3 regions of the Micromonospora sp. LOL_015 genome follow, and region 2 is predicted to be linked to each of the others. Evidence: riboswitches for the same ligand, from Rfam matches in the RefSeq annotation. Region 2 holds a riboswitch; each other region holds the start of a gene.

Region 1 (9,985 bases), on a different contig from region 2:
AGGTGGCCACGGGCCCGGTGCACCGTCTCCAGTGCCTTACTCAACTCGCCGAGCGCCGCGACCGTGGCGTCGTCCACCCCTCGAGGTCGGGCGTGTTCGGCATCCACAGCCGGCAGATCCTTCGGTTCCGACATGGAACATTCGTACCAGAGACCGGGGCGCCACAACACTGGGTCAACGATCAACGACCCATAGTAGAGTTGGAGCGATGCGCCCGCCCCCGCAGACCATCTCGGTGGTCACTCCTGTCCATCCCGCGAGCATCCCGTACCTCGCCGACGCGTACGCCTCGCTTCGGGCGCAGCGGATGCCGCCTGGCTGGCAGTGGCGCTGGCTGGTGCAGGAGGACGGGCAGACCGGTGCGGTCGCCGCCGCGCTGCCTCAGGACCGACGGATCAGCGTCGGCCACAACCGCCCTGGTGGCCCCGGCGTCACCCGCACCATGGCGCTGTCCCGCGTCGACGGGCCGCTGGTCAAGGTGCTCGACGCCGACGACCGGCTGACCTCCGACGCGCTGGCCCATGACATCGCGATCCTCACCGCCGACCCGACGGTCGGCTGGACGACGGCGGCGGCGCTCGATCTGCTGAGCGACCACAGCACGATACGGATGGCCACCGATCCACCGGGCGGCCGGTTGCCCGCCGGTACGGTCCACCGGTGCTGGCAGGAGGACGCCTACCGGCTGCCGGTGCACCCGGCGACGCTGTGCATCCGTACGGACCTGCTGCTGGCCCTGGGCGGCTGGCTGGCGCTGCCCGCCTCGGAGGACACCGGGCTACTCCTCGCCGCGAGCACGGTCAGCGACGGTCACTTCATCGACGAGCCGGGGTTGCTCTACCGGAAGTGGCCCGGGCAGGTGACCAACCAGCAGGCTCACTGGTCCCCGACGGAACGGGCCGACCGGATCCAGGTGATCGAAAGCCGGGTCGCCGCGCTGGCGCTGCTGGGTATCGGCCCGACGTCGTCCACACCGCAAGGTCGGTGATGACGCGCGGCGGTCGTTGCACGCAGTGTGCCCCCTCGGGCCGGTGGTCACCTGTTCAGCTTGATGCCGCAGGTGCATCAGGATGCACCTGCGGCATCACGTCCGCCGAGGCGGCGTGGTTCTGAGGCGGCCTCCCGTAACCTGGGCTGGCCTTGATCATCCTGGCCTACTGACACGCCAATGGCACGACCGGACAGCGCGCAGGGAACTCTCACCGCAACCACAGATCGAGTTGCCTGGCCGAGCCCTTGCCTGCGGCCGAGTACACGTGTCATCCTAGCCAGGACAGGTTTCGTCGGACAAAATGCGATGCGTGGCCAGGTACAGGTACTCGTGGGCGCAGTCCGCCGGCAAGCACAACATAGCGCAACAACGATCACGGTACGTCATCGAACACTGCGGTCAGCCGTACGCCCTTCCACCAGAACCCCCGGACCGGCCAGAACGGCTGCTGTTCCTCGGCGACGACAGGGACGGCGTCGCTCTCGAAGTCGTCGCCATCGAGTTGTTGGACGGGACGCTACGCGTGATCCACTCCATGGACATGCGACCTAAGTACAACCGGCTCTACAAGGAGGCGAAGCCATGGCGGGTGTAACGCGAACGACGAAGGACCGAACGACCTCCACGACCTCTAACAAGGCAAAGGCACCGCGCCGAGCAACCACCACCGGAGCCCGGGCGACTCGGGCAGCCAGCCGACAGGCCAAGAACGGTACAGCGCTCACGTCGCAGCTGGAGAGCGAGCTGGTCGCAGAGGCAGAGGCTGGATACGACCCCGACAGTCTCGCCCCCCGCCGGGTCGGCAGACCGCCGCTTTCCAGCAGCGGCGGCGCCTCGCACAAGATCAGCATCCGAGTTGATGACCAAACCTACGAAATGATCAAAAAGGTGGCAGAGCTGACCAACCGCAGCCCCAGCGAGTTGATCCGCGAAGTACTGCAGGCCGCGTACCCACGGAAGTAGGAACCTCGCGACGATCCCGCGTACGTACAGCGCAAGCCCTGGTTGGGATGATGGCCCCGACCAGGGCTTCGTGTGTTGGAGCGGGTGACGGGAATCGAACCCGCACTGTCAGCTTGGGAAGCTGATGTTCTGCCATTGAACTACACCCGCGAGCGGACCCACTCTACCCGGTCAGCCCGGTCACTGCGCAACAGGCCCGGCCGCCAACCGAGCACAGCATGGGGTACGGCTCGACACCCGTCGACCGGGCGTCAACGGGTAGGGCGTCGACGCGTCGGCCGGTGCCACGCGGCGGGTCAGCAGGCGACCGGGGTCGGCACCGGGTGGGAGACGCTGCCGCTGGTCGGGTCGAGCCAGACCTGGACGGCTGGTTGCCGTGGCGCCGCCGCCGCGTAGTGGCCGGTGCTGCCACCGCGTTGCGCCACCATCGCCACGTCGACGGAGAACTCGAACAGTCGCCAGTCGACGTGCGGCACGGCCCCGAGATCGCTGGCGAGCCGACCCACCTTGGCCGGATCGGTGACCGGATGCGCCCGACCTGCCAGGTACGCCTCGTCGTCACTCTCCTCCGGCGGGAACGAGTGCAGCGCGTACCGGCCATCCCGCTCCAGGTCACGCCGCTTCGGCGAGTCGATGATGAAGCAGAACAGCCCGTTGTCGGTGATCACCGGGGAGACCGGGTGCACCCGGGGACCACCGTCGGCTCGGACGGTGGCGAGGTAGCCGAGGCCGGGACCGTACTGCTGCATGAGGAGTCGGATCGCCGTGGCCAGGCGGGGCTCGTCGGCTGCGAACTCGGACCAGGTTGCCATGCGATGATTCTATCGAACATGTGTACGAAGAGATAGGGGGATCGCCCGTCCAGGCCAATCCGGGTACGTACCGGCCGGACAGCCGGCCGCGCGGTCGCACCGGCCGGACGGTCGCTATCGTGTGACGATGCTTCTCTCCGACCGGGACATCGTCGCGGAGACCAAGACCGGCGGACTCTCCCTCGAGCCGTTCGAACCTTCGCTCGTCCAGCCGTCGAGCATCGATGTCCGGCTCGACCGGTATTTCCGGGTCTTCAACAACCACCTGTACACCCACATCGACCCGGCGACTCGGCAGGACGATCTGACGTCCCAGGTCGAGGTGCCCAGCGGCGACCCGTTCGTACTGCACCCCGGTGAGTTCGTCCTCGCCTCCACGCTCGAGGTCGTCTCGCTCGGCGACGGCCTGGCCGCCCGGCTGGAGGGCAAGTCGAGCCTGGGTCGGCTGGGCCTGCTGACCCACTCCACCGCCGGCTTCATCGACCCCGGCTTCTCCGGCCACGTGACGTTGGAGTTGTCCAACGTGGCCAACCTGCCGATCAAGCTCTGGCCCGGGATGAGAATCGGCCAGCTGTGCATCTTCCGGCTCTCGTCGACGTCCGAGCATCCGTACGGGTCGGCGGTCTACGGATCCCGGTACCAGGGACAGCGTGGACCCACTCCGAGCCGGTCCTGGCAGCGGTGGCGCACCTGGCCGACCAGCTGAACGGCTGGGCTGTCGCAGCGCCGGCGCGCCGGCGGTGGGGAGGCGAAAGGCGCCCTCCCAAGCCGGGGGGAGACATGGGAGGGCGCCTTTCCGGTGGCCGGTGCTGCCGCTTGACGGGGGGATCAGCGGCATGCGCCAGGCCATGGGGAGGAGTGAGGTCTAGCCGGGCCTGCCGTAACTGTGCACACTCGAACCGATCTTGCGCATCTGCACCGGTTCGCCCGCCTGGGAGGCGTGCACGATCCAGCCGTTACCCACGTACATGCCGACGTGGGAGAGCCCGCTGTAGTAGAAGATGAGGTCGCCGGGGCGCAACTCGTCCCGGCTGACGTTGGCGGTCATTTGGCGCTGCCGGGCGGCGTTGTGCGGCAGCGTGACGCCGGCCTGCGCCCAAGCGGCCAGGGTGAGACCCGAACAGTCGTAGCTGCCCGGTCCCGCTGAACCCCAGACGTACGGCTTGCCGATCTGCGCACAGGCAAAGGTGACCGCCTTGCCGGCCGCACCGCCGGGGTAAGTCGCCGGGCAGGGCGCGGGACGCAGCGAGCCGAGGGTGTTGGTCGAGCCGTACGCCTCCAGGCGCAGGTCCTGCAACCGGTCAACCTCGGCGTCGATCTCCTTGGCCTTCGCCGCCAGCTGAGCCTCGGTGCTGGTCAGCTCGACGATCAAATCGTCGAGCGGGGCCTTCTTCGCGGCGTACTCGTTCCTGAGGTCGACGACGGCCTGCACGTCGCGGGCCTGCCGCCGGGCGAACTGGTCCAGCAGCTCGAGCTGGTCGGCGAGGTGGGTCGGCTTGCCGTTGGTCAGGATCGCGTTGAAGACCGACGGACTACCACCCTTGTACGACCGGGCGGCGAACTCGCTGACCCGGTCCATCGCCAGGTCGATCTGGATCTGCAGTGGCTTGATCTTCTTCTGTAGTTCGTCCGCCTGCTTCTTTTTGGCGGCAAGGTCCTGCCGTACGGCATTGTGCCGTTCGATCGTTGGTTCGAGCTCGGCCCAGACCTCGTCGATCTGCGACTCGATCTCGGCGACGGTGGGCTGCGCCTGCGCCGGCGCTGCTACCAGCAGCAGACCGACGCCGGTGGTGGCGGCGACCAACGCGGTGAGTACTCGGCTAGGGTCGTGCGGCGATTTTCGCCGATGGTCGCGGCTGGACCACCGGAGGTATCGCCGAGGGGCGCTCGTAGCCACCGGACTCCTTCTCCCCAGACCGCCTACCGGGTTAGCTGCCGGGTTCGGGCGGAAAGGAGACGCCCTACCGCAGGTGGCCTGCGGATTCACCCCGGAAGTGCCGTGGGTCCCCGGCTCGCCGTCAGACGGCGATTAGGCGGTGTCAGGCCGAGGTCAACCCGGTTGGTTGACGTCCTCCCGACTCGACGATCCCCAAGAGTAGAGAGCGGCGTTCTCGCTACGCAAGCGAGAACATGGACTATCTCATTGAGTACACAGACGATTGCGTATCGTACATAGGCTGCCATCGCTCAAGCGTTCGAATTTTCCCGGGCGGACCGGCCCGTTCATACCGGTCCGCCCGTACGTTCGGCCAGCCAACGCGCGCCACTCAGATTGCCTCAGCAGGCTGGCTGACCTGCCACGATCAGCCGACCCGCTTGAATCCGGCGAGCGGCATGTTGTCGATGTTCTCCATCTGCACGGGTTGACCCGCGCGGGGAGCGTGCACCATCAGGCCATTACCGATGTAGATCCCCACGTGATGCAGATCACTGAAGAAGAATACGAGATCCCCGGGTTTGGCGTTGGCACGGCTGACCGAACTGCCCTGATTCCACTGAGTTCCGGTGTAATGCGTGAGGCTGACACCGGCACTTGCCCAGGCGTACTGGGTCAGGCCGGAACAGTCGAAGGCGTTCGGCCCGGTGGCACCCCAGACGTACGGCTTACCGAGCTGTGCGCAGGCGGTGCGGACCGCGGTTCCGGCGGCTCCGCCGACCGACACCGCCGGGCACGGGCCGGAGGCACCGGATCCGCCGGTGTAGCCGGTGGACTGGTACGCGGCGTTGCGCGCCCGTTCCAGGCGTTTGATCTCGGCGTTGATGGTTTTGCGCTGCTCGGCGAGCGTCTTGTCCTGTGCCTGCTGCTTCGTGATCAACTCGTCCAGCGTCTGCCGTTCGGCGAGATAGCGGTCCCGGGTCTCCAAAACAGCGGTGATCTTTTCCTGCCGACGCTTGGAGATTCGGTCCAGCACCACGAGCTGATCCGCCAGACTGGTCGGTGATCCGGTCCGGAGCAGGGCGTTCAGTTCGCTCGACGGCCCGGTCCGGTAGTAGCGGTTGGCAACCTCGCCGATCTCGTCCGCCGCCAAGTTGGCCTGCAGGGACAGGGGGCGGATCTTCTCGTCGAGCGCGGCCGCTTTCTTCTCGTTGGCCTTGAGCTCGCTGTGCACCTTGTTGTACTGCTCGATGACCGGTTCCAGTTTCAGCCACTGGGCGTCCAACTCGGCTTCGATCTCAGCCAGCGTCGGCTCGGCGTGGGCCGGCCCAGCCGGGAAGAGCAGCGCAGTTGCAGCAAGTAACAGCGCAATTGCGATACGTTGAGGAACCCGTACACGCCAATGCTCTCCGCGTCGATACCGGGACCCACTGTGACGATGGATGTGCGAATTCGCGAGCGCACGTGCCATTGGCAGCGACTCCTTCAATGGTTCGATCGCTGGGGCCTCACGGGCGGGGGTACGGAGGCCGACATCCGCAGCGGTCGGTGCATCACCTTATTGGAAAGCGCGGTGTTCGTTCAAGACCGCCTGCCGCCTCCGCTTCCCCCGCAGCTACCGCTTCTCCTGCAGTCACCGGTCTGGGCGGTTAGCGTGATGACATGGAGTCGCTCAGCCTCGCGGAGGAGCTCGTCCTGCTCAGCTATGACGGTTCCGGGGCCGCGTCCGTCGCATCCCCGGAGCTCGACTATGCCGTCGCCGGGGCGGTGTTGTGCGACCTCGCCGTCGGCGGGCAGATCTCGATTGACGCAGACGGCCGGGTGCTGGCCGGCGACGATCCCGCCGGCAGGTACGCGCCCGGCGAAGCCCCGGGTCGAGGCCACGGCCGGGAGTTCCTCGACCAGGTACGGATCAGGATCCAGGCCGAGCCTGGCCGCGCAACCCGCGACTGGGTGGTCGAGCTGTCCCACGGTGTGGTCGAGGAGGTACTCGACGGGCTGGTCGCCTCGGGGGTGCTCCGCCGGGAACGGGACCGGGTGCTCTGGGTCCTGCCCCGGACCAGGTTCGCTCCGCCGGACGGCGTCGAACCGCCCGCTGAGACGGAGACCCGGCGACGGTTGGCCGCCGCCGAGCGCGGCGCCGGACCGGTCGGACCGCGTACCGCCGCGTTGGCCTGCCTGCTGAACGCACTCGACGTGCCGGACGTCGGTGCTGCACGGCTTTCGGACGCGCGGCGCCGGCCGCCTGCGGTGCTCGGGCCGGCGGCCTGGCCGATCGCTGCGACCACCGACGTCGTCGACGGGTACCGGGCGACGGTCGCCCGCAGCGTCTTCACCGCCACCGACGTCGCGACTGGCAGCTAGCTGACCCCGGTAGGCGACGGCGCGAACCGCCGCCACAGCAACCGGACCACACTGCCGCCGACCGCCCCGATCAGCGCCCCGGTCGCGTTGTTGACCCAGTCGTAGCCGACACACTCGCGGCCGACGCCGAGCACCGCCTGGCCTACTTCGACGACGACCGGGGCCAGCACGAGCAGCCCGGTGGCCAGCACTGGCCGGTGGACCGCCAGCACCGTACAGAACGCCAGCGGTACGAACATCGCCACGTTGCCGACCCGTTCACCGAGCGAGTCGACGGTGACCAGCCCGGACCACAGCACCGCCGGATCGGTGAGCGACCGGAGGCACGCGGCGAAGACCTGGCCGTCCGGGCCGGAAACGGAGACCCCGGGGGCGAGCGGTACGCCGGACCCGGTCGGCGCCGGTGGCAGGGTGAGCGCGGCGATCGCGGCAGCGCTGACAAGCATCCCGAGCGTCGGCCAGCGCGCCCAACCGAGCCGTACGGCGAGCGGCCGGTGCACCAGCAGGCTCACGCCGGCCAGCACCGCGAGGGTGAGGAACGGCCAGGGCTGGGCGAGGAACTCGCGGGCCCAACCCAGCACCCGCTTCTCCCTACTCCTCGGCCGACGATGACGCCGACGATGCTACCGCCGGCTTGACCGACCTGAGCAGCACCGTCGCCACATCGACGACCTCGACGTTCTCGTCCGCCGCGCCACTGGACTGCTTGCCGGTGACCCCGTCGCCGAGCATGGTGTAGCAGAACGGGCAACCGACCGCGATGGTCTGGGCCCCGGTGGAGAGCGCCTCCTCGACCCGGTCGACGTTGACCCGCTTGCCGATCCGCTCTTCCATCCACATCCTCGCCCCGCCGGCACCGCAGCAGAACGAGCGTTCCGAGTTGCGCGGCATCTCCCGCAGCTGAGCCGCGTCGCCGCCCGCCTCGGCACCTGCGGTCAACGCGGCACCGAGCACCTCCCGGGGCGGGCTGAACACCCGGTTGTGCCGGCCCAGGTAGCACGGGTCGTGGTAGGTCAACCCACCGTCGACCGGGGTGACCGGGGTGAGCTTGCCGGCGGCGACCAGGTGGGCCAGCAGCTGGGTGTGGTGTACGACGTCGAAGTGGCCGCCGAGCTGGCCGTACTCGTTGCCGAGGGTGTTGAAGCAGTGCGGGCAGGTCGCGACGATCTTGCGTCTCGCCGGCTCCCGGTCGCCGAACGCCTCGTTGAGGGTCTCGACGTTCTGCTGGGCCAGCATCTGAAAGACGAACTCGTTGCCGATCCGGCGGGCCGGGTCGCCGGTGCAGGTCTCGCCCTCGCCGAGGATGGCGAAGTCGACGCCGGCTTCGTGCAGCAGGGTCGCCACCGCGCGGGTTGTCTTCTTGGCCCGGTCCTCGAACGCGCCGGCGCAGCCGACCCAGAACAGGTACTCGAAGTCGTCCACCTCGCCGACTCGGGGGACCGCGAAGTCGAGCCCCTTGGTCCAGTCCTCCCGGGTGTTCGGCGGAGCACCCCACGGGTTGCCCTTGTTCTCCAGGTTACGCAGCATCACGCCGGCCTCGCTGGGGAAGCTCGACTCGATCAGCACCTGGTAGCGGCGCATGTCGACGATGTGGTCGACGTGTTCGATGTCCACCGGGCACTGCTCCACGCAGGCCCCGCAGGTGGTGCACGACCAGAGCACGTCCGGGTCGATGACGCCGCCGTCGTCGGCGCCGCCGATCAGCGGGCGGTCGGCCTCGGCCAGCGCCAGGGCATCGACCTTGGCGAGTTGTTCGGCCGTACCCTTCTCCTCGCCGGTGAGGTCCTTGCCGCCGCCGGCGAGCAGGTAGGGCGCCTTGGCGTAGGCGTGGTCGCGCAGCGACAGCACGAGCAGTTTCGGTGACAGCGGCTTACCGGTGTTCCAGGCCGGGCACTGCGACTGGCAGCGGCCACACTCCGTACAGGTGGTGAAGTCGAGCAGGCCCTTCCAGCTGAACTGTTCGACCTGGGCGACCCCGAACTGATCGGATTCCGGGTCGGCCTCTTCGAAGTCGAGCGGCTTGCCGTCGCTCATCATCGGCCGCAGCGCGCCGAGGCCGGAGTTGGGCCGGCCGGGGTCCCGCTTGAAGTAGATGTTGAAGAAGGCGGCGAACCGGTGCCAGGCCACCCCCATGGTCAGCGTCAACGCGATGACGATCAGCCAGGTCATCGAGATGAGGATCTTGACCAGGGCGGTGATGCTGATCGCCGCTTCGGAGGCGGGCAGGACGGCACCGAGCGCGTGGCTCACCGGGGTGGCCCAGACCGGGAAGTCGAAGTGGTCGGTGGCCACCCGGAAGCCACGGATCAAGAAACCGCAGATCAGTACGGCGAGCACGACGGCTTCGACGAAGTAGCCCTGCCACATCGTCGAGCCGGTGAACCGTGACCGGCCGCCGGTCCGGGTCGGCCGGTTCGCCAGCCGGATCCCGATGAGCACGCCGATACCCGCCATGCCGAGGATCGAGATGAGCTCGGTGACCAGCCCGTACAGCAGCCAACCGCCGATCACCGGAATGCCACCGCCGGCGTTGACCACCTCGAAGTACGCCTCCAGCACGAGGATGGAGAGCACGATGAAGGCGACCATGACGAACCAGTGGGCCGCCCCGACGACGCTCCACTTGAGCATCCGGGTGTGGCCGAGGGTCTCGCTCAGCATCACCTTCGCCCGGGTGGCCGGGTCACCGGTGCGGTGCGGGTCGGCCTTGCCGAGTCGGATGATCGAGACGAACTGCCAGACCGCCCGGCCGGCGAGCACCACCGCGACGGCGGTGACGATGGCGGCGACCACCGTGGTGACGATCTGGACCGTACCCATTCGTTGGCCTCCCGGTGTGCTGCGGACGAGCGGCAGAGTGACCGGAAGGCCGGCCACGGAGCTTCAGCCTACCGCCAAGTTACCCATGGGTAATGTGACGAGCGTCGCACCGTACCGGCGACCGGTACTCGCCACCCTATGGCAGCGTCGCCGCCACGC
Region 2 (9,985 bases):
GGCCACCGGCGGCACGTACACCACCGCGCAGAGCGCCGACCAGCTCGCCGACCGGATCAACCAGCTGGTCGACCGGGCCCAGGACACCTACACCCAGACCCCGGAGCTGGTCACCGGCAGCACCGACTGCACGGCGGCACCGCTGCTCGCGGCAGGTGTCTACACCGACCGGGAACGCTTCGAGGAGCACCGCTGGTACCGCGTACCGATCCGAGCGGACCAGGAGTTGCGCGCCTCGGTGAGCATCGCGCTGGACCGACCGGTGAACCGGGACTACGGGATCCTGCTCCGCGCGGTCCATCCCAACGGCCGTGAACTGGTCCGGGGTACCGACGCCGGCAGCGGCCGGACCGACGTACTGTCCACCGGCCTGCGCTGGTCCGCCGGCCCGGAAGACGACCGGGCGGACGACACCGACCAGGCCGACGGCACCGACCAGGCCGACGGCACCGACCGGGCCGACGACCCCGATGGAACTGCTGACCTGGCCGGTACTCCGTCCGCCGCCGCGCCGACGGCCGCCGGCGTGGAGCCACCGCCCTCCGAGGTCTGCCTGGTGGTCAGCAACTCGTTCGCCGCCGTCGGCGGGGCCGGTGACGCCCCGGGCATGCCGATCGAGCTCACCGTCGATCTGGTCGCCGCCTCCCCCACCCCGGAAAGCCCGGGCCTGGGCCGCGGCTGGCTGCTGCTGATCGTGCTCAGCCTCGCGGGGCTGGTCACCGGAGTCCTCGCCGGCTGGCTGACCCGCTGGTGGACCACTGTCTGGAAGGAGAGCTGAGTTGACCCGCCGTACATTCCGGCTGACCCGCACCGGCCTGGCCGTCGGTGCCGCTGGCGCCGCCGTCCTTCTCGTCGCGACCCCGGCGGCGGCCGACGGCCCCACCCCGGCACCGGCGGAGGCCACTCTCACCAAGGCCGGTACGTCGTTCCTCACCGCCGCGGCGGTCCACATCGACCAGCCGGTCCGGGTCTCCGCCGCGACCGGCGAGTACCTGTACTGGTCGTTCCCGGCCCAGGCCGGCCAGACCAGCTCGATCGCGGCAACCGTGACCCTCGCCGACCCGGCGACGCGCAGCGGCGCGTCGACCTGGACCATCGACGTGTTCGACGGGCTGCGCCGCCGCCAGCCGTGCACCGCGGGCATGCAGGCACCCGTCGGCTCCGCCACCGACCGGCAGGTACGGGCGGGCTGCGTACTGCGGCAGGTCCGGGCCTGGGCGGAGCCGTGGTCCGCCGATCCACTACCCGGCACCTACTACGTCCGGCTCTCCGTCACCGACCTGCCGGAGCAGGACCTCGGTCTGCCGGTGCAGGTCGAGCTGCAGGTGAGCGCCGACGTGTCGGGCGACACCAGCCCGGAGGGCGGCCGGCTGGCGGCGCCGCTGACGCCGACCGTACGGCAGGGGGCGGTGCTCGCCAGCGATGCCGTTGCCGGCGACCCGGTCGCCGCCGGACAGGTCAGCGATGAGTCCTGGTGGGAGGGCGTCGTCGGCTGGTTCAGCGGCTGGTTGCCCGGCCTGACGAGTCGGTGGATCTGGACGGTGGCCGGTGGTGTACTGGCCGCCGTCGGTGGCGTGGTCGGCTTCGGGCTGACCCGCCGGCCGCGTCGCCGGACCGGCCCCGCCGCAGCCGGCTGACCTGCTGACCGGTTGCGGGCTCCGGCGGCCCAGCCGGTGGACTCGGTCGGCCCGGCCGACGGCACGGTCAGCCGGCGGCCGCCAGCCGGCGCATCGGTTCGGCCGGCAGCCGGCGTCCGACCGCCACCACCGGCCGTCCGGCGGGCCTACCGTCACCCGCACCGGCGGCGGCCGGGTCGATCTCGGTCAGCAGCCGGCGGAACAGCGTCGGGCGGTCCACCCGGATCACGGTGCTGCGCCCACTGCGCTCGACGACCGTGTGCGGCAGCGCCAACGCCGGCGCGGCACTTCGCAGCAGCGCCGCCGCCGGGGTGCTCACCGAGATGGCGAGCACCCCGGCGGTCCGGTCCGCCGGAGCCAGTAGCGCGGCCATCCGCCAGACGGCCAGCGCAGCGGGGTAGTGCGCGGCCGCCAGTCCGGGACTGCCGAGCATCCGCCGCCCGTCGCGCCACGCGCCGGCCAACGCCCGCAACACCCGGTGGTACCCGTCCGAGGACACCTCGACCCTGGTCAGCGACGTGGCTGCACCGACCGGGCTGGTCACCGACCAGGTGATCGTGGACAGCAGGCGAGCGGTCCGGGCCGCCGCTGCCGGCTGCTCGGTCTGCGCCACCGGTAGCTGCCGGTCCGCGGTGGCCGGCGCCGCCCCCAGCCGACGCCAGCCGACCGGCCGCCGTTCGTTCCAGCAGAACGCGGCCTCCAGCAACGGGTACGCGCCGAGCGGGCCGGCCGCGACGGCGCGCAGCACCTTCTCGGTGCCACCACCGGGCCGGTTACCCGCCCCGGGGCAGGCGTCGCCGGCACCGCCACTGCCAGCCGTGGTCGGTAGGGTCATGACTGAACTCCTCTGCCACGTTCACGGACGCGCCCGCCAGGGGCGCACAGGTCAACTTGCCGGGATGGACCGCTCCGCCACGAACCGGCCCTGCTGGACGCGGAACGCCCAGACCACCACCGACGACGCCACCAGCTCACCGGTGCCGGTCCAGGCGATCCGGGTGGTGACCCCGGGCGCGTCGTAGTCGTCGACGAACGCCGCCATCGCGGCCCGGTCACCATGTCCGGCCTGGATTCCGGCGAGAAACACCGTCGCCGCGTCGTACGACTCGGCGGAGTTGGTGCCCGGCTCCACCCCGAAGCGTTCCCGGTAGCGCTGCGGGAACTCGGCCCCGGCCCGCTCCGGCGGCAGGCAGGGGCAGGTGATCACCACCCCGGTCTCGGCGTCGTCGCCGGCCTCGCGGAGAAAGCCGTCCGCCTTCGCCCCGTCACCGGCGACGAAGGTCGCCGGGATGTCGGCCGCGCGGAGCTGGCGGCGCAGCCGACCGGCTTCCGCGTAGTAGCCGCCGTAGAAGACCACGTCGGCGTCGGCCGAACGGATCTGCCCGACGACCGCACTGAAGTCGGTCGCGCCGGCGGCGACCGTCGCCCGCTGCACCACCTTGGCGCCGAGTCCGGCGGCCACCTGGTCGGCCAGCCCCTGGCCGTACGCCCCGCCGTCGTCGACGACGAACACCGCCGTGCCGCCCAGCGCCTGGTCGATGTACCGACCGACGGCACGCCCCTGCGCGGCGTCGTTGCCGACCAGCCGGTGGAAGGTGGACCAGCCGCGTTCGCTCAGTTCGGTACGGGTCGCCGAGGTGGTGATGGTGGCGACGCCACCCTGGTCGAAGATCGGCAGTGCCGCTTCGGCCTCGCCGGAGAAACCCGGACCGACCACCCCGATGATGCGCGCGTCGTTGACGATCTGCTGGGCCAGCGCGGGGGCCTGCTTCGGGTCGCCCTGCGAATCGAACTCGACCAGCTCCACCGGGCAGTCCGGATGCTCCGCCCGGTACTGGTCGAAGGCCAGGCGGGCTCCGTCGCGGACGTTGCCGCCGAGATCGGCCGAGTCGCCGGAGAGCGGGCCGAGGACCGCGATGCGGCTGCCGCAGGCGCTGGCCGGTGCCGTCTGCTCGCCGCCGCCGGCAGCGACGCATCCGGTCAGCACCGACAGCAGGCCGAGCACCGCCGTCGGCCGCAGCAACGTGCGCACGTCCACCTCCTGGACCCGGTCGGACCCGCCTATCCTGCTGGTAGGAGCGTGAGATTTTGATGAGACGGTTGATCTCGGGCGCGGTGCTGACCCTCACCGGGTTGGTCCTCACCGGGTGCAGTGACCCCGGGGCCGGGACCCCGGCGGGTGTCTCCGCCGCGCCGTCGTCCACCGCGACCGGCACCGCGTTGTACGCGGTCGACTCCCGGACGCTGGACGAAATCGTCATCGACGCGCAGGGGTTCGTGCTGTACCGGTCCGACCGGGACACCGCGGCACCGACCTGGTCCGCCTGCGAGGGACAGTGCCGGCAATCCTGGCTTCCGGCCCCCTGCGAGGGCGAGGTACGGGTGGAGGGGATCGACCGGCAGCTGGTCGGCTGCTTCGACCGGTCCGACGGAACCCGGCAGCTGAGCCTGGCCGGCTGGCCGCTGTACGGGTACGCCGGTGACCGGATGCCCGGCGACGCGAACGGTCACGGCCAGTCGGGCAGCTGGTTCGCGATCCGCCCTGACGGCGGCAACGCGGTCTACGTGCCCTGATCGGGTGCTCCCGGCACGCTGGCCTGTCCGCTCGGGCATACCGCCCTACCCGCCCTGACCGCCGGGCAGCCGCAGCCGGGCCTCGGCACCGCCGCCTTCGGCGTTGACCAGCCGCAGCTGTCCGCCGTGCAGTTGCGCCACCCAGCTGGCGATGGCCAGCCCGAGCCCGGTGCCGTCCTCGGTGCCGCTGCGGAACCGCTGCTCGGGCGCGGCGGCGACGGCTTCGCTGAGCCCGGTGCCACGGTCGCGTACCCGTACCGTCGGCGGTCCAGGGGTGACCTCGAGCCGGATCTCGGCCGGCTGGTCGGCGGCCCGACCGTGCTGGACCGCGTTCTGAATCAGGTTGCGCAGCGCGATCCGGACCAGCGCCGGGTCGCCGTACGCCACCACCGCCTCGGTGACCGGCACCGCGCGGTGCGGCGCGACGACGGTGTCGGTCAGCACCTCCTCGGCCAGTTGGTCCAGGCGAAACAGCTCGCGGCGCAGGTCGCGCAGGCCGGCGACGAGCTGGGCCCGGGTGAGCAGGACCGAGACCGAGTCGGCGAGCCGGTCGGCGGAGCGCACCACCTGGCGCAGCGCCGCCGGGCGGCGCTGCGGCTCGGCCAGCGCGGTCTCGGAGACGGCACGGATCACGGTCAACGGGGTGCGTAGCTCGTGCGCGGCGTCGGCGACGAACCGTTCCTGCTGGTTGAGCGCGTCGGCGATGGGCTCGGTGCCGCGGCGGGCGAGCAGGTAACCGCCGGCGCAGGCCAGCGCGGTGAAGCTGACGCCGCCAGCGACCAGGGCCAGGGCCAGCCGCCGGTTGGCGGTCTCGGCCGGCCCGGTGTCACCGAGCACGACGACGGCGCCGGCAACCGCCCCGGTGACGGCGTGCTCGAACGGTACGGCGAGCAGTGGGGTGGAGGTTTCGGCGGTGTCGCCGACCCCGCCGGCGAGCTCGGTGCCGGAGGTCCAGACCGTCCGGGCCGGCGCCAGCAGGTTGTCCGGCGGTACGACCGGCAGCCGGGCCGGATACGCGAAGACCAGGCTGAGGTCGGCCCGGCCGGCCTCGTAGACGTAGACGGCGGTGGTGCCGTTGGCGACCGCGTTGTCGAACAGTTTGTCGAGCTGCAGCGCCCCGGACTCGTAGTAGAGCAGGGCGGCGGCGGTGCTGGCGGTACGCCGCAGCTCGGCGGCGACCACCTCGTCGCGCTGCCGCCCGTCGACCAGCAACGCGACGGCACCCATCCCGGCCAGGCCGACCACGTTGATCGCCATCACCAGCAGCGTGATCCGGATCCGCAGGTTACGCAGCCGGTCGGCGGTCTGCAGCGGCTTGCCACCCCGCCGAACGCGGCGGTTCACGACGGCACCCCGCCAATTCGGCCGGCGGTCACGACGGCGCCCCGCCAACCCGGTAGCCGACCCCGCGTACGGTGTGAATCAACTGCGGCTCGCCGAGCTTGCGGCGCAGCTGGGCGACCACCGCGTCCACCACGTTCGAGCTGGGGTCGGCGAGCTCGTCCCAACAGTGTTCGAACAGGTCGCTGCGGCTGGCCACCGCCGGGCGCCGGACCAGCAGCATTTCAAGTACGGCGAACTCCTTGCGGGTGAGCGTCAGCAGGACGCCGGCGCGGCGCACCTCCCGGCGGGCGGCGTCGACCTCCAGATCCGCCACCCGCAGCAGCGGTGGGGTGGTGGCGCCACGGCGTCGGCAGAGCGCCCGGACCCGCAGCACCAGTTCGGCGGTGACGAAGGGCTTCACCACGTAGTCGTCGACGCCGGCCTGAAACCCGGCGATCCGGTCCCCGGCGCTGTCCAGCGCGGTGAGCACCAGGGCCGGTGTGGTGAGCCCGGCCCGCCGTCGGTGGCCGAGCTGGTGCAGTGAGTCGCCTTCCGGAAGGATCCGGTCGAGCACCAGGCAGTCGTAGTCGTTGATGCTCATGCTCAGGTCGGCCTGGCTCCAGTCGGCCGCCTGGTCGACGGCGAATCCGCCGGAGCGCAGCGCGGTGACGACGGCACTGCGTACCTCGGGGTCGTCCTCGACCACCAGCACCCGCATGCGGGCGAGGCTAGCAAGCCGCCGTCACCAGCGCGTCTTCGACGAGGGTCAGCCCGAGGACGCGCACCGGTCGCCGTTGAGCAGGAAGTCCGTCGGCGGCGGGTTGCTCACCGAGTGCCTGACCACGAAACCGAGCTGTACGCTGCCGCCGGCCGGGATCCGGCTGTTCCACGGCGTGTTGGTGACGGTGATGTCCGGCGGGACCAGGTCGACCGGTAAGGGCCCGGCCCGACCGTCGCCGCAGATCGGGCGCGGCAACCCAGCCACTGCCCAGGCCCCAATACACAACGAAGCCTGCCGATGCATCGACAGGCCGGGCAGCGCTGTCGGACAGATCGGCGTCGCGGTCCTGACTTGTTGGCGATTCCCCGCCGTAACAATCGAGGACTAGCGTGGGGACGGGGAGGGCAACCCCCGTCCCCACCATCAGTTGCTGAACACGCACGAGCGGTCTGGCGTCCGGGTCGTGCGTGACGCGCGGGAGCCGGGCCACGCGAGTGGCTCTGGTTCCACCTCCTCTCGACAGGTGGTGCGCGGGCTGGCGGCGGAGTCCGGGCTTGGCCCGCCGCCAGCCTCGGGAGCTGTGCGGTTGACACGGTGATGTCGCCATCGCCGCGCCACGCGTCGACTACTTCAACGGGGGCACATCCATCGATGGAAGCGCTCCCATGCAGGGACTGTAGCCTGAGTCACGAGTTTGCGAAAGTCCGGCGGCTGATCAGCTCACGAAATGAAGGTGTGATGAGGCGTTCACGCCCATGTTCACCGGCCGAACTGCTGAACCGCCGTGGTTGCCCCGGCGACGATCAGCAGCGCATCCGGCGGGATCAACGTCTCAGGTCCCGCGTACCTCAGCTGCCGGTCCCGCTCCTTGATCCCGACCACCGTGATGCCGTACCGCTGACGTAGCCGGCACTCGGCCAACGTCCGGCCGGCGGCGTCCGGCGGGGCGCAGACCTTGGCGATGGCGAACCCGTCGTCGAACTCGATGAAGTCGAGCATCCGACTGGCCAGCAGGCGGGCTACCCGGTCACCCATCGCCGCCTCCGGAAGGATCACATGGTGCGCGCCGACCGAGGCGAGGATCCGGCCGTGCTTGGCGGTGACCGCCTTCGCCCAGACCTCCGGGACACCCAGCTCGGTCAGCGCCACCACGGTAAGGATGCTGGCCTCGACGTCCGAGCCGATGCCGACCACCGCGCGGGGGCAGTCGGCGACGCCACACTGGCGCAACGCCTGGTCATCGGTTGAATCCGCCTCGATCACCCTCGGCAGCCGCTCGGACCAGCGATGCACCCGTTTGGGATGCTCGTCGATGCCCAGCACATCGTGGCCGAGGCGGAGCAGAGACTGGGCGACCTGACCACCGAACCGGCCGAGGCCGATCACCACCACGCTGTCGGCGTCCGGCGGCCCGACCGGGGAATCGTCATCTCTCACCGAAGATCCGTCCGACGCTACGACTTTCCCGCTTCCTCATACGCACTGTAGTCAGCCGCTAACCTCGGCGCAGCGATACCGACCCCTGACGACTTGTCGTACGCCGTCGAACGCAGAAAGTGGACATCACCGAAAGTCGTTGGCTGGTAACGGATTTTTCCAGCTCAGTCAGGATTGTCGAGGTGTTGATGCCGGTGACCAATCCGGTAAGCTTGCCGGCGGTCTTCGCCAGGCGGCGCCCACCGGTGCCGGCGGTGACCGCCGCCCAATCGCCCTCCGGGGTGAGCCGGGGAACCACGTTTCCACCGGGGTGAATCCGCGCCAGCGGTAGGGATCGTTCCGTCCCGAACCCGTCAGCTAACTCGGTCGGCGGCCAAGGAAAGGAACAGGATGACCGCACCCCTCCGCCGGCGGATTCCGACGACCGCGGCCCTCGCCGCCGTCGCCGCCCTGCTCGCTGGGTTCGTCGTAGTGTCGCCAGCCGCCGCTCAGGATCCGGATGACGAAGGCGCCCCGCCACTGCTCAGCGAAGTGCTCGAATCGACCGGCCGGGGCTTCGTCGAAGCCAAGGCGGCGGTCGACGAGTCCCGCAAACGCCAGTTAAAGCTCAACCTCGAGTTGGAAAAGGTCGAGGAACGGATTTCCGCGCTGACCCCACAGATCGGCCAGGTCGCCTCCAACTCGTACCGTCTCGGCCGGATCACCCCGGTGATGGTCCTGCTCAACAGCGCGGACCCGGACGAGTTGCTGGAACGCGCCGAAGGCCTGGACATGATCGCCATGCACGACAACAAGCGGATTCGGGAGCTCAACGAGGCACGCGAACAGGCAGCTCGGGCAGTCGCCGCGATCGACGCCGAAGTGGCCCGCGAGGAACAGCAACTCGAGGCAATGGCCCGGCAGAAGGAAGAGGCCGAAAAGGCCCTGCAACTGGTCGGCGCGGTCGCCACCAACGGGTTCGTCTCGGCCACCTCGCCGGTCGCCGCCCAGGCGCCGCGTAACTCGGACGGTTCCTGGCCGTCCCAGTCGTGCAGTCTGGACGACCCCACCACGAGCGGCTGTATCACTCCGCGCACCATGCACGCGCTGAACGAAGCGAAAAAGGCCGGCTTCACCCGCTTCGTCTCCTGCTTCCGCCCCGGTGGGCCGTTCGAGCACCCCAAGGGGCGGGCCTGCGACTTCTCCGCCCAGCAGCAGGGGTTCGGCGGCGACGCCTTCGGCGACGACCGGCTGTACGGCAACAACCTGACCGCCTTCCTGGTCCGCAACGCCGACAAGCTCGGCATCCTCTACGTCATCTGGTACCGCCAGTTCTGGTCACCGACCACCGGTTGGAGTTCGTACAGCGGCGCCAACGGCGATCCGAACAGCGACCACACCAACCACGTACATCTGTCCCTGCTGTGACCTGACCTCCTCTCCTCCTGCGGTGCCGGGTCGGCCCGGCACCGCACGAGGAGGTGGTCAGTCGGTACGCGCCGACCGGCGTACCGGTGACCGGCCGGTCGGCTGCTGCGGCGGCGGACCGACCGGATTGGCCGGCGGGATCGCCCGGGTGACCGGCTTGTCCGCAGCCACCGTGATCGGCTCGCCGTGGTGGGTAAGGTCAACGGTGGCGTTCGGGTCGACGTCACGCAGCGAGTAGGTCACCTCGTCATGCTGGACCGCCACCCGCAGCCGCAGGCCCCGCCACATCATGGCGAACTCCAGCCGGTTGATCCGCTGCGGCAGCCGGGGAGCGAAGGTCAGCTCCCCGCCGTGGTCACGCATCCCCCCGAAGCCGGCGACCAGCGCGAGCCACGCCCCGGCCAGGGCGGCCACGTGGATGCCGTCGCGGGTGTTGCGGTTGATGTCGTGCAGGTCCATCAACGCGGCCTCACCCATGTAGTCGTGGGCGAGCTCCAGATGGCCGGTCTCCGCGGCTATCACCGACTGAGTGCACGCCGACAACGACGAGTCCCGCACCGTACGCCGCTCGTAGTAGGCGAAGTTGCGGGCCTTCTCCTGCTCGGTGAACGCGTCGCCCCGCCAGTGCATCGCCAGCGCCAGGTCGGCCTGCTTGACTACCTGCTTGCGGTACAGATCGAAGTACGGGTAGTGCAGCAGCAGCGGATAGTGGTCCTGCGGGGCGCCGGCGAAGTCCCACTCCTGGTGCCGGGTGAACCCGGCCGACTGCGGGTGCACGCCCAGCTCGTCGTCGTACGGGACGTGCATCGACAGCGCCGCGTCCCGCCAGGCCGCGGTCTCCTCGTCGTCGACGCCGAGCACCCAGGCCCGGTCGGCGTAGCGCAGC
Region 3 (9,985 bases), on a different contig from region 2:
CGACCGGCGGATCGCCCCCGACCGGCGGCCCCGTATTCGGTCCGGCCAACCGCCGCCGGGCGGTTGCACGGCGGTCTACCAGGTCGTCGGCTCCTGGCAAAGCGGGTTGCAAGGAGAGGTCCGGGTGACCAACACCCAGCCGGGGCCAGCATACCCAGACCGGCGGCGACGTGACGGTCCGCGACGTCTGGTGAACGCCGACCTCGGTCCCAAAGAGAGGGCCACGCTGGTTTCCCTGGCCGACCAGGCAGCCAGCGACGGAGTACCGGTGGGGGTGAGCTGCGTCGCGGCCTGAGCCAGGTGGCGGGTCCATGACCTGGGGGGGCGGCGTCGACCTCGGTCGACGCCGCCCCCAGCGGTCATGCTGCGGTCGGGGCCGATCACCCTCGCGGGGCGCTGCCGGTCGGCTCGTCCACGTCGACGAACTCGATTCGCGCCTCGTCAAACCGCTCGCCGGGCCGGAGCACCGACCGGGTCATCGCCCCGGCCAGCCAGCCGAGGGCCACCCCGGCCGCCGCCGCACCGGCGAGCCACGCCCACGGCATGGCCAGACGACGGCCAGCGAGCGCGTCGACGGCAGCTCGCGCCCGGTGCCGTGCCTCCGCGCTGGCCGGGCCCATCCGCGATCCGGTCTCGGTGGCGAGGCTCGAGGTGTGCCGGCGGGCCAGGCGAGCGGCGTCGCCGGCGGAGTCGACCGCCGAGACCAGATGCGCCCAGGCCTGGTCGGTGACGCGTTGCGGCTTGCGGCGGCGCTCCATCAGATTGGTCGCGAACATGCTGCTACCTCCTCCAGCGCCACGGATGCCGGTAGCGCCCGGCGGCCGTGGCGCGCTGCGGTTGCCTCCACGTGCCCAGCCCTGGTCGGCGGCAAACCCCCTCGTCGGCGCGCCGTTACGGCTGTCTTCTGTCGTATCGGGCCGCTACTGTTGGGACGACAGCCGGCTCGGAGCCGGAGGCCGGTGGGGCACCAGAGGTTCGTGGTGAGCACTCAGGCGCTCCAAGCCTCTACGGATCGTGCCTGGTGTCCGTGCCGTAGCTCAGCGCGCAGGGGGCTATGATGCGGGATGTCTGATTGTTAGCGATTATTGTGCCCGTCGGATGCGGATCCGGCCCGGCGGAAGCTGGCGGCGACGCCCGTACCGGAATACTCTCGGTCGCGGCCCGCGTACTGACGAGACGCCCGGATGGGCGAGTGGAGGTGCTCGCGTGAGCCTGTCGGTTGTCACATCGACCCTGCCTGGCGCAGTGGTCGAGATTTCACCACAGGGTGAGATCGACGTGGATACCGCGCATGAGGTGCGTGAAGCGGTGCAGGCGGTGCTGACCAACGGCCGTCCGACCCGGATCCAGCTGAACATGCGGCTGGTGACGTTTATCGACTCGGTGGGCATCAGCGCAATGGTCGCCGGCTTTCAGGCGGCCGAGGTGAGCGGCATCAAGCTGGTGGTGACCGAGCCGAGTCGGTTCGTGCACCGTCAGTTGTGGGTGACCGGGCTGCTCGGCCTGTTCGGCGCGCCTGAGCCGTATGTCGGCGACAGCGCTGAGCGCGAGGTGCCGCTCTCCTGAACTCGCGGCGGTCGGTGGCGTCCGGCCGCAGCTCGAACGGCTGATTAGGGCCGTGTTAACACCCGGCGGTAGATCTTGTCGGTAGCGCTGTCCTGCCGGAAAATGGTCCATCGTGACATGGTTGCTGGTGGGTACCACCATTCTCCGGCGCTATGTCCTTCTTCGTCCGATCGGTCGGGGTGGGGTATCGGTCGTCTACCAGGCGATCGACGTCCACTCGGCCCGACCGTTCGCGATCAAGTTGCTGGCACCGGCCGCCGCCGACGACCGACGGGCCAGGGACGACATCCGCCGGGAGGCGTCGATCACCCAGCGGTTGCGGCATCCAAGTGTGCCCCGCGTCTACGACGTCGGCGAACTGCCGCTACCCGGGGGCGGCACGTCGTCGTATGTCGTCATGGAGCTGATCTGCGGCGAGTCGCTGGCTGACCGGCTGACCGGCGGTCCGTTGCCGTGGCCGACCGCAGTGCGCACGGCGGGCACCGCCGCAGACGTCCTGGCAGTGGCCCACCGGCGGGGCGTGGTGCACCGGGATCTCACCGCCGGCAACGTGATGTTGACCCGGTCCGGCGCTAAGATCATCGACTTCGGGCTGGCTCGGTTGGCGGGCCCGCCGGTGGCCGGCCGGTCGGCCGGCACGGTGGCTGGCTCCGGTCGACCGGGCGACGACGTCTACTCCCTCGGCGTCTTGCTCTACCACATGCTGACCGGGCGGTTGCCGTACCCGGGGGTCAGCCCGGGGTCGCCGGTGACCGGTGTGCGGACAGGGGCCCTGGCTCCCACTCCGGTGCTGGCGGTCGCCGGGTTGCCGCGTCCCGTGGCCGATCTCTGCCGGGCCTGCATGAGCAAGCGTCCGGAGAACCGACCGACCAGCGTCGAGGCGGCGTTCGCGCTCTGGGACCTGCTCGGCGACAGCGACAGCGGCGTCGGCCCAGATAGCGGCAGCGGCGTCGCCAGGGCGAGTCACGACGTTCTGCCCTGGATCTGGTAATTATCGGTCATGCTGGGGGATTGTGCAATATGTAGCAGATGTCCGGGAAGTGGCTCCGCCGTCGCGGCACGTCCGGCATCGTCAACGGCGAGGACCCTTTCCCGGCGCCCCGCGTCGGGAAAGGGTTCCTCCTTCGGCACCGGTCGGAGGTGCTGGTCGGATCAGCCGATCCGGAACGGCACCCGCAGGGTCGACGGACCGGCGTCGGCGTTCGCCACGTCAACCCGAACCGTGGTCGGTGCGTTGCCGATCGCATTCCACAACTCCAGCCGGACGCACCCGTTGCTCATCGCCCGGAACTCACCCGAGGCGGATTTCAGTCCGGCGCCCTGCCGGTAGGACTCCGTGCCGGGCACCGGGTCGGTGGCGAAGTAATGGTAGGTCTCCGTACGGCCGTAGCTGCCGGAGCCGGTGAAGTCGTACGACACCCGGGCCTGGATGCCCGCACCGACCGAGGTGCCTGCGTCCACCTGGAGGTCGAACGTGCTGGCCACCGACCGGTACGCACCGGTCAACCCGCAGGCCCGGAAGGTGACCGGACTGTGCGGCGTACCGTCGTGGTTCGCCCCGCCGGCCGACGGCACCGTGACCGTCGTCGCGTTCGTTCCGGCGGTGTTGCTCAGCACCCCGGCGGACCGCAGATGGAACAGGTCCGAGGTGACCGGCGGGGTGGTCGGATCCGGCGTGGGCGAGGTCGGCGGCGTGGGGGACAGGCTCGGTGACGGGTTCGGGGTGGTCGGGGCACCGGTAGCGTTGCCGCCGCTCCAGGTATGCGCCCCGGTGGTGGCGGTCCGGCCGGCCGGTACGGTCATCCGGGTGCCGTCGGAGAAGGTGACCGTGACCGGCGATGCGCTGATGTTGCTCGCCACATAGGTGCGGGCACCGTTGCGGTTGAACACCGCGTACAGGGCAGTGTTCGCGGTGACGCCGGTGTCGACCCGGCCCAACGCTGCCAGGTTGCGTACCCAGTGGAAGGTGTGCGCCCGGCTCTCGCCCTCTTCGACCGGGTAGTTGGGGTTCGCCCGCAGGTCGGTCAGGGCGCCGTTGGCGTCGCCCAGCGCCTGGAACGACCAGAGGATGTCCTGCCAGACCGTCGGCGGGCCGCCGTTGTTGGTGACCAGCGCGTTTCTGTTGGTGGCGATGTAGTCCGGCCGGTAGCCGAGATAGAGCGAGCCGCCGGTGACCGGCAACATGTTGATGCCCTGGATCATCTCCGGCTCGGCGCTGAACCAGGTGGCGTACGCTCCGCCGTCGCCCCAGACCATCCCGACCGACCGGTGGCCGAAGGAGGCCGGGAAGTTGGTGTCCGAGGAGTCGAACCAGTATTCCTGGATGGCCGCCGACTGGGTGGTGTAGATGTACAGCCCGGCGTCGCGGATCGCGGTGTTGCCGGTCGCCAGTCCCCACTGGATCAGGGCGTTGGCGAAGTTCATCCCCTCCGAGGACGACTCCTGGTTGTTGCCGGCGAAAAACGCTCCGTGCCCGGCGGCCCAGTCGTGGCCGGCGTAGATGTCGAAGTCGCGCAGGAACGGGAACATCGGGTCGTTGCGGTCCCAGCTGTTGGCGTCGCGGATCAGCAGGTCGACCATGCCGCCGTACTGGCTGGTCGACGCCCAGGTGGGGTCGAACTTGGCCAGCGTCGCGGCGGCGGCGATGTAGTAGCCGTAGTGGAAGTGGTGGTCGTTGAGGTCGGTGTCGGAGCCGTACGAGGCGGGGTAGCCGACCAGGGTGCCCCACGCCTGGTCGTAAAAGAACACCCGTTGCGTCTTGCCTGGACTGACGGTGAACCAGTCGGTCAGCCGGTTTCGGATGGCGGTGAGCAGATGGTCGCGTTGGGCGGTGCGGCCGAGCTGATCGGCGATCTCCGCCAGCCGGGCGGCCCGGCCGAGCGCCTTGCCGGTCCAGTAGGTGTCGTTGTCGAAGCCGGCGAGCGGGTCGCCGGACGCGGCCTGGTCCAGGTGTGCGGTGAGCGTGGCGAGGTCGGCCCCGACGCTGGTGGCCACCGCCGGCACCTCCGGCAGTACGCCGTGGAAGCGCATCGCGGTCCGGAACGACGTCGCACCGACCAGGTTGCGCATCGGGCCGCGGGCCGACACGTAGGTCTCGGCGATCGGGCTGCCGCCGTCGAGGTGCTTCCACTGGTGGGGGTAGAGGGAGACGACCGTGCCGGTGGCGGAGCCCTCCCGGGCCGTGGTGGTGAAGCTGTAGGTGGCGTCGACAGTGCTGCCGGCCTGGTCGTAACTCCAGCTGACCCGGGTGCCGGTGACGTGGGCGTGGGCGTACCGACCGTAGCTGTCCATCAGCGCGGTGCGCCGGGCGGCGCTGGTGCCGGCGCCGGTCGGCAGCAGCGCGACGGAGAAGTAGCTGCGGCCGGCGAGGGTGGAGCTGATGGTGGTCCCGTTGACGGACCAGGTCGCTCCGCTGGGGGCGTAGGCGACGTAGTCGTGGCCGCGCATGGAGAAGCCGACCCGGGTGCCGCTGTGGTGCCAGACCGTCGGGGTGCCGGGGAACGATAGCTCGGCGTTGCCGCCGGTGACCTGGGCGTATACGAACGGCAGGCCGTGGCCGACGGTCGCGCGCAGGGTACGGGTGCCGTCGGACCAGTACGGGCTGACCGTCCAGTCGGTCCAGCCGTCGACCTTGACGTCCGGGGCGTTGAGTCCGGCGACGCCGAGGGTGAACTCCCGGGTGTACGGGTAGTGGTATTCGCCGACGCCGGTCGACGTGCCGGAGATCGCCGCCTCGGTGGTGTAGGAGACGCCGAGCCCGCCAGCGGTCGGCTGGAACGACATCGGGTGGGCGTGCAGCGGGTCGGAGTAGGCACAGTTGTACCGCTTGAACAACAGCGACGACCACCAGTCGTTGGTCGGCACCGCGCCAGCCGGGGCGCTGCCCGTGACGTACTGCCGGGGGTTGGCGGAGATGCTGCCGCAGGCGGTCGGGGCGGCCGCGCCCGCCGGACGGGTGGTGGTGTAGCTGCCGGCGCCGACGATGGCGGCGTCGGCGGTGCGCAGTACGCCGAAGATCAGTCCGGTGGCGGCCAGCGCCGTCACGGTGGTGGCTGCCAGGATCCGGCGCGGCGTACGACCTGTTCGCGCGCCACGGATCGACAGGTTCATGGTGCCTCCGGGTTGGGTAGGGCGCGGTCCACGATCGCGAAAAATTTCACGACCATTAATGAGTTATTGCCAGGAGGTCACCAGACATGCGGGCTTCTGTCAATATCCCGACATGAAGTTTCGTGCATCCGGCACGGGGTCGTCGCGGTCTGTTGACAGCCGTACCGCTGCTGCTATATATCTAACTGTGAGAGCGCTCTCTCAGTCGCGCGAGCTGCAATGTGCCCAGCGTGAGCCGGGTGTGACTGCGTGGTGGTAGAGCGCTCTCGCATAGTTGCCGGTGGCCGTCGGTCGTTATGCCGATCGGTCTGCCGATGCTGCGCAAATAACTCCGTATGCTGATTCCGTCGCGGATAGAAAATGGGGGCGGTCGGCCGCCGACGTGGCCGTCCGCCCCCATGCGCGCGACGTCAGTACACCGACAGGTGCACGTGGTTGGTGTGGTCGCTGGACGGGTCGCCACCCGCACCGCTGTACGTCTTCCAGCCGCTGCTGGGCAGCCAGATCCGCTTGTACCAGATCACGTAGAGCACACCGAGCCGGTCGGCGTTGTTGATGTAGTAGTTCGCGAGGTTGTCGCCGTAGCTCTTGTCACCGCCGGTCGCCACTCCACCGAAGCCGTTGGGCTGGGCGGCGAAGTCACACGCCCGGCCCTTGGGGTGCTCGCCGGAGCTGCCGTTGCGGAAGCAGGACACGTAGCGGGTGAAGCCGGCAGCCTTCGCCTGGTTCAGGGCGTGCAGCGTACGGGGCGTGATGCAGCCGGAGGTGGTGGGGTCGTCGACGTTGCACGACTCGGCCGGCCAGGAACCGTTCGCGTTGCGCGGAGCCGGGGTCGCCGACGCGTTGGACGACCCGGATCCCGACGACCCGGATCCCGACGACCCGGAGCCGGAGGAACCGGATCCCGACGACCCGGATCCCGACGACCCGGAGCCGGAGGAACCGCTGGCGGCGGCCGCCCGTTCGGCCTCCTCCGCCGCCTGCTGCCTCGCCTGTTCCTCCGCCTGCTTCTCGGCGGCGACCGCGACGGCCAGTGCCCGCTCCGCCTGGTTCCGGCGCTGGTCCATGATGGTGACCTGCTTCTGCTGCTCCCGGATCTCATGCTCGATCGCGGCCTTGGACCTGGTCACCTGGTCACGGGTACGGTACAGCTCGCGGAGCTGCTTCTCCTCGTTGGCGGTCACCGCGCTCAGCGCCGCCGCCCGGTCGATGAACCCTTCCGGCGAGGTGCTGTTGAGTAGCGCGGAGACCGGGCCGAGCCGGCCGTTGCGGTACGCGCGGTCGACGATGTGCCCGACGTTCCTGTTCCGTTGCTCCAGTTCAGCACCGACCGTGTCGAGCTGCTCGGACAGCTTCTTCTGCCGGTCCTTCGAATGGTTGAGCGCCGCCTTGGCGTCGATCCAGCCCTTCGAGGCCGCATCGAGCTCCTTGCGCAGGCTGTCGGTGCCTCCCTCGCTGTCGACCCGGTCGGGCCGGTTGGCGGGCAGGGCGGCTCCGGCCGGCGAGCCGGTCGGGGTGCCGGTGACGGCCATCAGGGCGGCGGTCAACGCCGCCAATAACGTGAATCGGGTTTTTCTGTGGACTGTGCGCGACACTGTGCATTCCTTCCGTCAGCCGCCGACCGGGTTAGCTGACGGGTTCGGGACGGAAGATCCCTACCGCGTGACGCGGATGCACCCCAGGTACGTGGTTCCCCGGCTCGCCGTACGGCGATTAGGCGACGGCCTCCGCGGGCGCCGGAGGGGCGCCGCCCGAGCGGAGACCGGGGCCGAGACTACCGGCTCCCCGGGTCGTCGTCCCGGTATCGATAGCCATGTTATGTCTGGAAAAATCAGGAATATACGTATATCGTGGCTGTGACCGTCGCGGTAAGGTCACGAAACTTAAGCATCTGCTAATCACCAGTCGGCCGGTCCGCAGGAGTCGGCGGGGGCCAGCGGCTCGATCTGCAGCGTCGCGTGCTCGATACCGAACTCGTCGTGCAGGGCCGTCCGGGCGTCCCGCAGCACCGTGCCGATATCGGCCGACGGGGTCACGGCCAGGTGTGCCGAGGCCACCTCCATGCCCGGGGTGAGCGTCCAGACGTGGAGGTCGTGCACGTCGCAGACGCCCGGCACGATGGCCAGCCGGCGGTGGACCCGGGCGACCTCCACATGCTCCGGCGCCGCCTGCACCAGGATGCGCAGCGCGGCCCGGGCCAGCCGCCAGGTGCGCGGCAGGATGAACACCCCGACACCGACGGCGACCAGCGGGTCGGCGTACCACCAGCCGGTGGTGGCGATCACCGTGGCGGCCACCAGCACCCCCACCGAGCCGAGCAGGTCGCCGAGTACCTCCAGGTAGGCGCCCCGTACGTTGAGGCTCTCCCCGGCCCCCTGGCGCAGCAGGGCGAAGGCGACGATGTTGGCGAGCAGTCCGGCGACCGCCACCATCAGCATCGGGCCGACCGTCACCGGCTCTGGATCGGCGAACCGGCGGGCCGCCTCCACCAGGACGTAGAGCGCGACCCCGGCGAGCAGTACGGCGTTCGCCAGCGCGGCCAGCACCTCGAGGCGGTAGAGGCCGAAGGTTCGCTGCGGCTCCCCGGTCGGTCGCCGAGTCGCGGCTATCGCCGCGAGCGCCATGCCGATGCCGAGCACGTCGGTGAACATGTGCCCGGCGTCGGACAGCAGCGCCAGGGAGCCGGTGGCCAGCGCGGTGACCGCCTCGACGACCATGAAGCCCGCCAGCAGGGCGAAGGCGGCCCAGAGACGCCCGTAGTGTCGCTGGCCGGTGCTCCCGGCGCTGTGATCGTGTCCGACTCCCACGCCTGCCACCCTCCGTTGCCCGGCGTCTCGTCAGTAGACTAATGCTCACATAGCAATATGTGCAGTCGACTCCGGGTCGAGGTCGATGGTGACCAGCCGCTGCGTCGCCCGGGAGAGCGCGACGTAGAGCGTGCGCACCCCGGCCTCGGACTCGGCACGGATCTCCTCGCCGGCCACCAGCACCACCGCGTCGTACTCCATGCCCTTCGCCTGCAGGCTCGACACCACCTGTAGCCGGGAGGTCGTCAGCTCGCCGAGCCAGCCGGCGACCTCGTCCCGCCGGGCCACCGCGGCGATGACGCCGACCGTCCCCTCCACGGCGGCCAGCATCTCGGCGGTCGCGGTACGGACGGCAGCCGGCAGCACCGCCGCAGCTACCCGGTCCCGGCGCGGCGCCACCCCGGTCGATCGGACCGCCGTCGGCAACGGGGCGTCCGGAGCGACCTCGTGGATCACCTCGGCGGCCAGTTCGAAGATCTCCGCCGGGTTGCGGTAGTTCGTGGTCAGCTGGAACTCCCGCTGCGGCCGCCGCCCCAACGCCCGGTCCCGGGCCTGGGCGAGCTCGGCCGGATCTCCGGTCCACGCAGTCTGCGCCGGATCTCCGACCACTGTCCAGGAGGCGAGCCGGCCCCGGCGCCCGATCATCCGCCACTGCATCGGCGACACGTCCTGTGCCTCGTCGACCACCACGTGGGCGTACTCCCGGTAGTCGGCCGGCCGCTCCCGGGCGGCGGCACGGGCCGCCCGGTCCCGGTCGGCGAAGGTCGTCACCTCACGCACCCCGCCGGCCATCTGGAACGGATCCCGGTGCCGGCGGCGGGGCTGGGGTGGCCGGCCGAGCAGTTCGTCCAACTCGTCCAGCAGCGCCACGTCCGCGATCGTCAGCCCGTTGTCCGCCAGGTCACCGAACGAATCGGCCAGCACCGTGATCTCGGCCGGGTCGAGCACTCCCCGCGCGTACCGACGCAGCCGGTCCGGCCGAGCCAGCCAGCCCAGCACGTGTCGCGGCAGCAGCCGGGGCCACCAGGCCCGCAGGAAGTCCCGAAAATCGTCCCGGTCCGACAACTCGTCCTCGAACTCGGCCTGGCCGGGCAGCCGGGCCGGGGCCACCAACTGCCGGGCCTGCGCCCACAACGCCTCGAACAACCCGTCGATACCGGCCCGCCGGACCTCGTTGCGCCGTGCGCCCCGGGGCAGCGCGCGGGCTCGGATGCCGTCCAGCTCCGGGCCGCGCAGCCGCAGCAACTGCCCCCGGTAGAGCAGGCGTAGCTCGGTCGGCCCGTCCGGTACCGCGTCACGTACCGCCCGTTCCAGTACCCGCCGCATCCGTAGTGACCCCTTCAGCACGGCGACCGCCGCTGGATCCGTCCGGGTCGCCGACACTCCCGGTGGCAGCGACCCCAACGACCTCAGGGTGGCGCTCTCCTCGCCCAGGGCCGGCAGCACCGCGGCGATGTACTCGACGAAGACACCGGTCGGGCCGACGACCAGGATGCCGCCGC

Evidence for each region. A riboswitch is a leader RNA that binds a small molecule or an ion and turns the genes downstream of it on or off. The one in region 2 is predicted to bind cyclic di-AMP.
Region 1: another riboswitch for cyclic di-AMP. It lies ahead of ACFHWU_RS03745 (NlpC/P60 family protein); the one in region 2 lies ahead of ACFHWU_RS05070 (coiled-coil domain-containing protein).
Region 3: another riboswitch for cyclic di-AMP. It lies ahead of ACFHWU_RS02345 (coiled-coil domain-containing protein); the one in region 2 lies ahead of ACFHWU_RS05070 (coiled-coil domain-containing protein).

What each region holds. Positions count from the first base shown of each region.
Region 1 covers NZ_JBHMIO010000002.1:282,115-292,099, reverse strand. Annotated here, with positions in the region: gene ACFHWU_RS03780 (hypothetical protein) at 1-134, opposite strand, end outside; gene ACFHWU_RS03775 (glycosyltransferase family 2 protein) at 209-988, shown strand; gene ACFHWU_RS03770 (hypothetical protein) at 1,302-1,586, shown strand; gene ACFHWU_RS03765 (ribbon-helix-helix protein, CopG family) at 1,574-1,954, shown strand; tRNA gene ACFHWU_RS03760 (tRNA-Gly) at 2,031-2,104, opposite strand; gene ACFHWU_RS03755 (pyridoxamine 5'-phosphate oxidase family protein) at 2,251-2,766, opposite strand; gene dcd (dCTP deaminase) at 2,894-3,472, shown strand; gene ACFHWU_RS03745 (NlpC/P60 family protein) at 3,632-4,663, opposite strand; cyclic di-AMP (ydaO/yuaA leader) riboswitch at 4,669-4,812, opposite strand; gene ACFHWU_RS03740 (NlpC/P60 family protein) at 5,070-6,113, opposite strand; gene ACFHWU_RS03735 (GOLPH3/VPS74 family protein) at 6,305-7,006, shown strand; gene ACFHWU_RS03730 (VanZ family protein) at 7,003-7,587, opposite strand; gene ACFHWU_RS03725 (heterodisulfide reductase-related iron-sulfur binding cluster) at 7,598-9,826, opposite strand.
Region 2 covers NZ_JBHMIO010000003.1:200,394-210,378, forward strand. Annotated here, with positions in the region: gene ACFHWU_RS05025 (VWA domain-containing protein) at 1-778, shown strand, start outside; gene ACFHWU_RS05030 (peptidase) at 780-1,637, shown strand; gene ACFHWU_RS05035 (hypothetical protein) at 1,705-2,472, opposite strand; gene ACFHWU_RS05040 (branched-chain amino acid ABC transporter substrate-binding protein) at 2,524-3,669, opposite strand; gene ACFHWU_RS05045 (hypothetical protein) at 3,729-4,211, shown strand; gene ACFHWU_RS05050 (sensor histidine kinase) at 4,257-5,555, opposite strand; gene ACFHWU_RS05055 (winged helix-turn-helix domain-containing protein) at 5,584-6,252, opposite strand; gene ACFHWU_RS05060 (cellulose binding domain-containing protein) at 6,301-6,510, opposite strand; gene ACFHWU_RS05065 (potassium channel family protein) at 7,015-7,692, opposite strand; cyclic di-AMP (ydaO/yuaA leader) riboswitch at 7,945-8,080, shown strand; gene ACFHWU_RS05070 (coiled-coil domain-containing protein) at 8,083-9,099, shown strand; gene ACFHWU_RS05075 (glycoside hydrolase family 65 protein) at 9,157-9,985, opposite strand, start outside.
Region 3 covers NZ_JBHMIO010000001.1:534,233-544,217, reverse strand. Annotated here, with positions in the region: gene ACFHWU_RS02365 (hypothetical protein) at 381-776, opposite strand; gene ACFHWU_RS02360 (STAS domain-containing protein) at 1,207-1,566, shown strand; gene ACFHWU_RS02355 (serine/threonine-protein kinase) at 1,679-2,557, shown strand; gene ACFHWU_RS02350 (glycosyl hydrolase) at 2,719-5,676, opposite strand; gene ACFHWU_RS02345 (coiled-coil domain-containing protein) at 6,087-7,232, opposite strand; cyclic di-AMP (ydaO/yuaA leader) riboswitch at 7,276-7,406, opposite strand; gene ACFHWU_RS02340 (cation diffusion facilitator family transporter) at 7,575-8,483, opposite strand; gene ACFHWU_RS02335 (HelD family protein) at 8,529-9,985, opposite strand, start outside.